4 regions of the Priestia sp. SB1 genome follow, and region 4 is predicted to be linked to each of the others. Evidence: riboswitches for the same ligand, from Rfam matches in the RefSeq annotation. Region 4 holds a riboswitch; each other region holds the start of a gene.
What was found. Region 4 has a riboswitch for cyclic di-AMP ahead of WKH56_RS00885 (dicarboxylate/amino acid:cation symporter). Riboswitches for the same ligand answer to the same signal wherever they lie in the genome.
Positions count from the first base shown of each region.

Region 1: another riboswitch for cyclic di-AMP. It lies ahead of kdpF (K(+)-transporting ATPase subunit F); the one in region 4 lies ahead of WKH56_RS00885 (dicarboxylate/amino acid:cation symporter).
Region 2: another riboswitch for cyclic di-AMP. It lies ahead of WKH56_RS34225 (cation:dicarboxylate symporter family transporter); the one in region 4 lies ahead of WKH56_RS00885 (dicarboxylate/amino acid:cation symporter).
Region 3: another riboswitch for cyclic di-AMP. It lies ahead of WKH56_RS00175 (potassium channel family protein); the one in region 4 lies ahead of WKH56_RS00885 (dicarboxylate/amino acid:cation symporter).

Region 1 is NZ_JBBJSS010000005.1:540,610-542,809, reverse strand. It holds cyclic di-AMP (ydaO/yuaA leader) riboswitch at 75-217, shown strand; gene WKH56_RS21460 (hypothetical protein) at 290-427, shown strand; cyclic di-AMP (ydaO/yuaA leader) riboswitch at 443-583, shown strand; gene kdpF (K(+)-transporting ATPase subunit F) at 875-961, shown strand; gene kdpA (potassium-transporting ATPase subunit KdpA) at 986-2,200, shown strand, end outside.
Region 2 is NZ_JBBJSS010000020.1:14,366-16,565, forward strand. It holds gene WKH56_RS34220 (undecaprenyl-diphosphate phosphatase) at 28-852, shown strand; cyclic di-AMP (ydaO/yuaA leader) riboswitch at 1,126-1,265, shown strand; gene WKH56_RS34225 (cation:dicarboxylate symporter family transporter) at 1,372-2,200, shown strand, end outside.
Region 3 is NZ_JBBJSS010000001.1:32,576-34,775, forward strand. It holds gene WKH56_RS00170 (TrkH family potassium uptake protein) at 1-136, opposite strand, end outside; gene WKH56_RS00175 (potassium channel family protein) at 140-799, opposite strand; cyclic di-AMP (ydaO/yuaA leader) riboswitch at 924-1,068, opposite strand; gene WKH56_RS00180 (carboxymuconolactone decarboxylase family protein) at 1,184-1,642, opposite strand; gene WKH56_RS00185 (Lrp/AsnC family transcriptional regulator) at 1,763-2,200, shown strand, end outside.
Region 4 is NZ_JBBJSS010000001.1:165,215-167,414, forward strand. It holds gene WKH56_RS00885 (dicarboxylate/amino acid:cation symporter) at 1-1,137, opposite strand, end outside; cyclic di-AMP (ydaO/yuaA leader) riboswitch at 1,318-1,472, opposite strand; gene WKH56_RS00890 (NAD(P)/FAD-dependent oxidoreductase) at 2,079-2,200, opposite strand, start outside.

The DNA.
Region 1 (2,200 bases), on a different contig from region 4:
AAGCTTTTAAAATTTCAAAAAATGTTGTTGACAGTAAATTTTAACAGGAGTAAGATTACTCTCATGAAACGTTCCACTGTGAAACGCTGAGTCTTTTCTGAAAGAGAAGGAAAGAGCGGAGGACCCAATTATCAGGGGTGAATCTCTTAATTGAGTAGGGTTACTTTCTTGACCCGAACCCGTCAGCTAACTTCGTAAGCGTTAAGAGAGAGGATGGTGTAATCGTGGTCGTTTTCTATAACAGCGGATAGTACGCTCCTTTCAAAATATAGGTGAAAGGAGCGTCAGGATGCATTTATCTAAGCAAATGATTCAAATGATTGAATATCGGGCCATGTGCGATCAGCAATCTTTTGATCTAGCAAACCGCTATTTGTCTACGTTAGTTAATCAAAGTTTTAAACGCAGCAGTAAAAACTATTATTAAGTCTAAAAATTAAATAACAAAGATACGCTTAATCAATTATGAGCGGGGGACCCAATATTTTGTACGTATGTACTAGGGGTGAATCTCTTAACTGAGTAGGGTTACTTCCATAACCCGAATCCGACAGCTAACTCCGTAAGCGTTTTGGGAGTAAAAAATTCGTGTCAATTACGGCTTATTTGTCGTGCATTAAACCGCGGAAGAGAACTCTCTTCTGCGGTTTTTTAGTGGAAAAAAATAGCATCACGTCTCGCCTTTAGCTTTCTTGGACGTGATGGTTTATGTAAAGCAATAGTTACTAAGCTTAGAAGCTATCATTTTTGTTAGGAAAAAGTCAGGAGGGAGCAACGTGGATATAATCATGCTTGGAACACTTGCCATATTAACAGCTGCTATGTACGGAATTATTTGCTGGTCGTCTCATGTAGTAGACGAAAGAGAGGAGAAGTGAACGTGTCGTTCATTTTGTTAGGTATTTCAGTTCTCGTTTTAATTTATTTAGTATATGTACTGTTAAATCCAGAACAATTTTAATAAGCGGAGGAATAAAACGTGGGGATTTTTCTACTATCAGTTGCGCTGCTGCTTGTTTTTGTAGCGCTTATTGCAAAGCCCGTAGGTATTTATATAGCGAATGTGTTTTCAAACGATAAAAACACTAGCTTGGTAGGAAAGATAGAAACAGTTATGTTTAAAGCAGCAGGAATTAAAGGGCATAATCAGACGTGGAAGCAATATGCATTGGCTCTTGTGTTAACAAATACGTTTATGATTTTTGTAGTGTATCTTATCTTCCGGTTTCAAGAGGTACTGCCGCTTAACCCAAGCCACATTAAAGGAATGGATCCGGCTCTTGCTTTTAACACGGCCATTAGTTTTATGACAAATACGAACTTGCAGCACTACAGCGGTGAATCCGGTTTGTCCTATTTCTCGCAAATGGCAGCCGTTGTATTTATGATGTTTGCTGCACCAGCAACGGCACTTGCAGTAGCAATCGCTTTTATTCGCGGGCTAGCAGGGAAGGAAATGGGAAACTTTTTTGTTGACTTTGTAAAGTCAATTACGCGTATTTTACTTCCTATCGCTTTTATAACAGGCATTTTATTTGCGTTTTTAGGTGTCCCTCAAACGTTAAGCGGGACTGTGACTGCCCATACATTAGAAGGAGCAACGCAGCAAATAGCAAGGGGACCAGTTGCTTCTTTTCTTTCAATCAAAGAGCTAGGCAACAACGGAGGGGGATTTTTTGGTGTCAATTCAGCTCATCCATTTGAAAATCCTAATGCGTGGAGCAATGTATTACAAATCGTCCTTATGCTGTTATTGCCAACAGCCCTTCCTTTTACGTACGGAAAAATGATTGGACAGCGTAAACAAGGCCGCATCTTGTTTGTAGCGATGAGTATGCTGTTTATCGTTATTTTAAGCACAGCGTTTGTAACAGAGTGGGGAGGCAATCCAAGACTTGGTGCTTTTCATCTAAATGAAGCGAGCGGTTATATGGAAGGGAAAGAAGTCCGTTTTGGTGTCGGCATGTCGACGCTTTACGCCATCGTGACGACAGCAAGTGAAACAGGTGCAGTCAACACCATGCACGATACCCTGACGCCTCTTACCGGGTTATTAACGCTTGGAAATATGCTGTTAAATACCGTATTTGGCGGTGTCGGAGCAGGATTTATGAATGTTATGATGTACGTCATCATTGCCGTATTTTTATCAGGTTTAATGGTTGGAAGAACACCAGAATACGTAGGTAAAAAAATTGAA
Region 2 (2,200 bases), on a different contig from region 4:
TGAAAGAAAGGCAAGGTACATAGCTTTATGTGGGAAATTATTGTAGCAATCATTTTAGGGATTGTAGAAGGTTTAACAGAGTTTGCTCCCGTTTCGTCAACTGGGCATATGATTATTGTGGATGACCTGTGGTTAAATTCAAAAGAATTATTTTCATCTCCAGTAGCTAATACATTTAAGATTGTTATTCAGCTAGGGTCGATCTTAGCAGTAGTTGTTATTTTTAAAGATCGTTTTATTAATTTATTAGGATTAGGAAAGAAACCAGCTGCTGCAATTGGACCGACAAATCGCTTAAATTTAATGCAGGTAATTGTTGGTTTGTTACCCGCAGGAGTGTTAGGCCTTTTGTTTGATGATTACATTGATGAACATTTGTTTTCTTTAAATACGGTGCTAATTGGCTTAGTGGTCGGAGCTGTATTAATGATTCTAGCAGATTTGTTTGGACCTAAACGTCCGCGTGTAGAGACGGTGGACCAAATGTCTTATGGACAAGCACTAGGTATAGGACTGTTTCAATGTATTGCTCTTTGGCCAGGTTTTTCTCGTTCAGGCTCAACGATTTCAGGAGGGGTTCTTCTTGGAATGAGCCATAAGGCAGCCGCAGATTTTACATTTATTATGGCAGTGCCAATTATGGCAGGAGCAAGTGGACTTTCATTGGTTAAAAACTGGCAATATTTCACATCAGATGCACTACCGTTTTTTATTGCTGGTTTTATCAGCGCCTTTATTTTTGCGCTTATATCGATTCGCTTTTTCTTAAAATTAATCAACCGCATTAAATTAGTTCCGTTTGCCATTTATCGAATTGTCTTAGCGGCTATTCTATATTTTGTATTTTTATAAAATAAATAAGCGTATTTTATAGCCATTTAAACTTCTGATAAAGACTTAAAAAGCAAGAAAAAGCTATTGCAACATTGCAATAGCTTTTTTGCATAAATATATATTATTGTCTTTTGAAAGCGTTTTATAAACATGGGTATTGACAAAACGTGTCGAAAAATAGTAAATTAATATTTGTGCAGTATAAAGTTAAGTAAAAGTAAGACTTCTGTTTAGTTTTATTGACTGTAAAAAACGTATGACAACGTATAGATCGTTTTAATTTTATAAAAATTGAATAATAAGCTTAATCGTATAGAGCGGGGGAATCATTATCGGCAGTAAAGCTGCCTTGGGGTGAATCCTTACAAAAGGTAGGAAACTCTCAATTCCGAATCCGACAGTTAACCTCGTTTGCTTTATTGAGAGAAAGAGCCCAAAATAGCGTAAGTAAAAGGCTGTTCTTTCTTAAGAATAGTCTTTTTTTGTTTTTTCAGAAAAGTATATACAAATGTCATACATCTTTGGGGAGGTACATCTATGAAAAAAATTCGTTTTGGTTTGGCTACGCAGATTTTTACCGGTTTAATCCTCGGTGTTCTTGTAGGAGTAATTTGGTTTAACGATCCGCGTGTAGTAACATACCTACAGCCGCTGGGAGACCTATTTTTAAGATTAATTAAGATGATTGTTATTCCAATTGTTATCTCAAGCTTAGTCGTTGGAGTTGCAGGAGCAGGTAGCGGTAAACAGGTCGGAAAGCTCGGCGTTAAAACCATTCTCTATTTTGAAATTATTACGACTTTTGCAATTATAATCGGTGTATTGGTTGCTAATATTTTTCATCCAGGGCAAGGTGTAGACATTCATTCAGCACAGAAGAGTGATATTTCACAATACGTTGAAACATCCAAACAGCAAGAAGGAAAGTCAGTGGCTGAAACGTTCTTACACATTGTTCCGACAAACTTTTTCCAGTCAATTGTTGAAGGGGACATGCTAGCAATTATCTTCTTTACAGTATTGTTCGCACTTGGAGTAGCGGCAATTGGAGAAAGAGGAAAGCCTGTTGTTCAATTCTTTGACGGCGTTTCTCACGCAATGTTTCACGTGGTAAACCTAGTAATGAAAGTGGCTCCGATTGGAGTATTTGCTTTAATTGGTGTCACAGTTTCGAAATTCGGTTTAGAGTCACTCCTTTCATTAGGAAAGCTTGTTATCTTAGTTTACTTAGCGTTAATTTTCTTCCTACTTGTTGTATTAGGAGGAATTGCGAAATGGGCAGGAATTAACATTTTCCACTTATTCCGCTATATGAAAGATGAACTGTTGTTAGCATACAGTACATCTAGTTCTGAGACAGTTCTTC
Region 3 (2,200 bases), 130 kb from region 4:
AAAGGGCGTCTACCCACCGGATTGGCTCAGTAGTAGAAAAAGGCATCATCAATAGAAGAGCACCAATAATAATTCCTCCGCCAAAAATGGAAACAAGAAGCTGCGGAGGAGTTAGTTTAATGATTTGTTTTTTCATGAGTTAAACTCCTTCTTCTTCAAAACGGTTCAAATCGCGATTATGTCCGATAACAATCAGCATATCTCCTTGTTCAATTATTTCATGCGCGGTAGGCGAAATCACCATTTCCCCGTCTTTCCGCTGAAAGCCGATAATATTGCAGCCGTACTTGGCACGGATATTTAAATCAAACAGCGTTTTATTATGAAGCTTTTTAGAAGCGACAATTTCGACAATACTATAATCCTTTGACAGTTCAATGTAATCAATGATTTTTTCTGACACCACGTGATGAGCAATACGCTTCGCAATATCGCGCTCAGGGTGAATGACTTTGTCCGCTCCTATTTTCTCCAGCACTTTTTGATGATACATATTCACCGCTTTTACCCATACTTGCTTAACGCCCATATCTTTTAAAAGCATCGTTGCAAGCACGCTTGCTTCGATATCGTCTCCAAACGAAATAAGAGCATGATCAACGTTACGAATGCCTAGCCCTTTTAAGCTAGCTTCATCAATTGCGTTCGCTTGCACGACATATGTAGCTGAGTTGCTATATTTCTTTACTACCTCCTGATTGCGGTCAATAGCGAGCACATCCACATCCAAATTAGCAAACTCTTCAACCAAACTGCCTCCAAAACGACCTAATCCCAATACAGCAAACTGTTTTTTCATAATGTATTTATTCCTTTCTTCAACTGCTGTGTGTTCTCTTAGCTTATACTTTTTCTAAAAAATTACATGTTTTTCTTAAAAAAAGCGCAAAAAAACACAGGAAGGCTCCTGTGTTTTTTCACACTCTTCCCCCTCAAAACGCTTGCGAAGTTAGCTGTCGGGTTCGGGTTTTAAGAGTAACCCTACCTTTTTAAGGATTCACCCCGGAGCACAATATGTGCGTAAATAATGGGTCCTCCGCTCCGTAATGGATTAAGCGATTTTTATTCAAATGTCTATGATCTATTTTTTAGAATAATCGATTCGATTCATGATACGTTTCACTTCACGAAAGCTATCTTACTCCTGTGGATTTTGTCTGTCAAGATATTTTTAGGGAAGACATCACTTGCGCTGCAAACTGCAAAAATCATATAAATCTAAACTGACAATCAGTTTGTGAAATTGATCAAACAAATTAATAACAGCCAAAAGCTCTAATAGCTGCGTATCACTGTAAAATTTCTTTAATTGATCCATATCAGCATCCGTCAAATCCCTTGGACGCACTCGGTATACATCTATAAATCGAAACAGCAGTCGATCTTTTTCTTCCAGCTCTTTTTCTCTTAACACTTTTTGATTAAGCGTCTTATCGCCTACATATGACATGCTCATACACGTCTCACAGCCGTTAACACCTGCTAGATAAAGCCTGATTTTTTCCTTAGTCTCTCTTTTTACTATATCACTGTTCCAAAGCTTGTCGTATAGCTCATCATACAACCTTTTTACATCTGGAATTAAATTCAGTGCTTTTTCAAAATTTGTTCCCTCTTCGTTTGTTAACAAAACTCTTGCCATTTTTCACTCACTCCTTTTTAATTATTATAGTAAGAAAAATGGAGATTTCAGATAACAAATAAAACATATTATCTGCTGTTACTAATCAAATGAAACATTAATATGAAAGAAGGTTTTCAATTGAAAATTGATGAAATTGATTTATCGATTTTGCAGGCACTGCAGCAAAACAGCCGTCTTTCCTTAAGAGAGCTAGGAAAACAAATTAACCTGTCTCCTCCTTCAGTGGCAGAGCGAGTAAGACAGCTAGAGAGCTTTGGTATTATAAAAGGATATACAATCGATATTGATTATGAAAAGCTGCAGTTGCCCGTCTCGTGTTTTATTGAAGTAACCATGAAAAACGGAGAGCACGAGCGTTTTAAAAGATTTATTTCTCAGTATCCCTATGCTTTATTCTGTGAACGCATCGCCGGACAGGCTTGCTTCATTACAAAGCTTCAGCTTCCTCACCTGCACGTACTCGAGCAATTTATTAACGAAATTACACCTTATGCCAAAACGATTTCACACATCGCCCTTTCTCACGTGGAGATGTCTTCTGCATTATTGAGTCAT
Region 4 (2,200 bases):
AAGCATATCAAGCAAGCGATCAATTCCGATAATTAATCCGATACCTGCTACAGGCAGGCCAACCGAACTCAGTACCATCGCTAGCATAATAAGACCAACTCCCGGCACGCCTGCTGTACCAATACTAGCAAGCACCGCTGTCAACACAACCGTCACAAGAGCGCCCAACGACAGATCAACCCCGTATACTTGCGCAATAAAAATAGTCGCTACACCTTGCATAATTGCCGTTCCATCCATGTTAATAGTTGCACCTAATGGCTGAACAAAACTGCTGATAGACTCGGGGACACGAAGATTTTTTTGCGCCACATTCATTGAAATCGGAAGCGTTGCATTACTGCTTGATGTACTGAATCCAACTGTCATCGCAGGAGCAAACCCCTTAAAAAATTCAATAGGGTTACGTCTGGCCATAAGAGCGACTGATCCCCCATATGTTACGATTGAATGGATGAACAGCGCGAGCACGACTACAATCATGTATAGCCCCATCGCTTTAATTGCCTGCCAGCCTTGACTTCCAACCGCGGTTGCAAGAAGCCCAAATGTTCCGTACGGAGCAAACTTCATCACTAGATTCACAAGGTACATCATCAATTCATTTCCTTGCTCAAGTAAATTGTAAAGTCCTTTTGTTTTACTTCCAAGCATCGTGATACCAAAACCGATAAAGATAGAGAAAACGATAAGTTGAAGCATATTCCCTTCAGCCATCGCTTGAATTGGATTGACTGGAATCATATTTAAGAATGTCTCTCCAACAGGTGGTGCTTTTTCAGCTTCAAAAGAAGCGTTTTGTGTATCAAAAGATCCAAATGTACCCGGTTTAATTGCATACGCTAAAATTAAACCGATAATAATTGCAACGGTTGTTGTCACTAGGAAGTAGGAAACTGTTTTTGCCCCGATTCTTCCTAATTTTTTAGGATCTCCTAAACCTGCTACACCTAACGTGATAGAGAAAAACACAATTGGTACAACAAGCATTTTAATTAAGCTTAAGAAAATTTGGCCAAGCGGTGTAAACAAGTACTTGTCCAGCGGAGCAAAAGCACTTGGAGCAAAAGCATTGATTAACACTCCTACAATAGCGCCAGCAATTAGCGCGATAATAATCTTTGTCGATAGCTTCATCGATTTACCTCCCGTAAATAAATTATATTAGAATGATTCTAACTACCATACTTATTTTACCATGCATTGAGGGCGATAACACTCAAAATATACAATATATTAAAAATTTTCAGATTAATAGTTTAGGAATATTTTTAGCTATACAAAAAACCATGAGAATATCATGGTTTCATAGACCTGTTATTCCCTCACTGAATGCTTACGGAGTTAGCTGTCGGATTCAGGTATGTGAGTTACCCTACTTGATTCATTCAAGATTCACCCCAAGTACATTACGCACAAATATGGGTCCTCCGTTCTCTTATAAAGCAAAAGAGATTAAGCAAATAATTTTCTTTAATATTTTTGCATGATAATAATTGTTACTTTAATTAAAATTCATTTTATATGTTTCTGTCAAGTTTTTATTCAAAAATAATGCATGATTTTATCGTAAAAAGTTGAGAATTGTTATATTTTAAAATATTTACATCATATTTCAATAAACCAAAAACACCTATTTAACAAGACTTACAATCTAATGAATAAAAAATTAATTCAAAAAATAGTTTATAAAGTGAACTTTATTCTCGTTAATATCATTCATAAATATGTATAATTATTCTAATATCCATGTACTTTACTGCTTCCATAAATATTTTACTTATCCAAAAAAAAAAAACTCTTTCCAACTGTTGATTTTATCCTTGTACTGCTTGATATACACTCCCTAAAATTTCACTGACTTTATTGATGCGAAGAAATCGACATTATCAATTCCCCTTATTCTACTTAATTCTGCTCAAGATAGAAGTATAGATTTCCTACTATCTTTTAAAAAAGGAGCGGGTAATTATCATATAAAACTATCGGAGTTGGAGCGGTGCAAGTTCTTTACTTTTTACTTATTCCCTCTCGTTGATTTAACCCATAAAAAAAAGAGGCCGTGACGGCCTCTTTTTTTATACAGTAACAGGTTCAGAACTTGCTTTACGATTCTTTAATTTTCCAACAATGTCACGAGCTACCCACACACCACACGCACTTGCCTGCGCGAGTCCTCGCGTAATACCAGCTCCGTCTC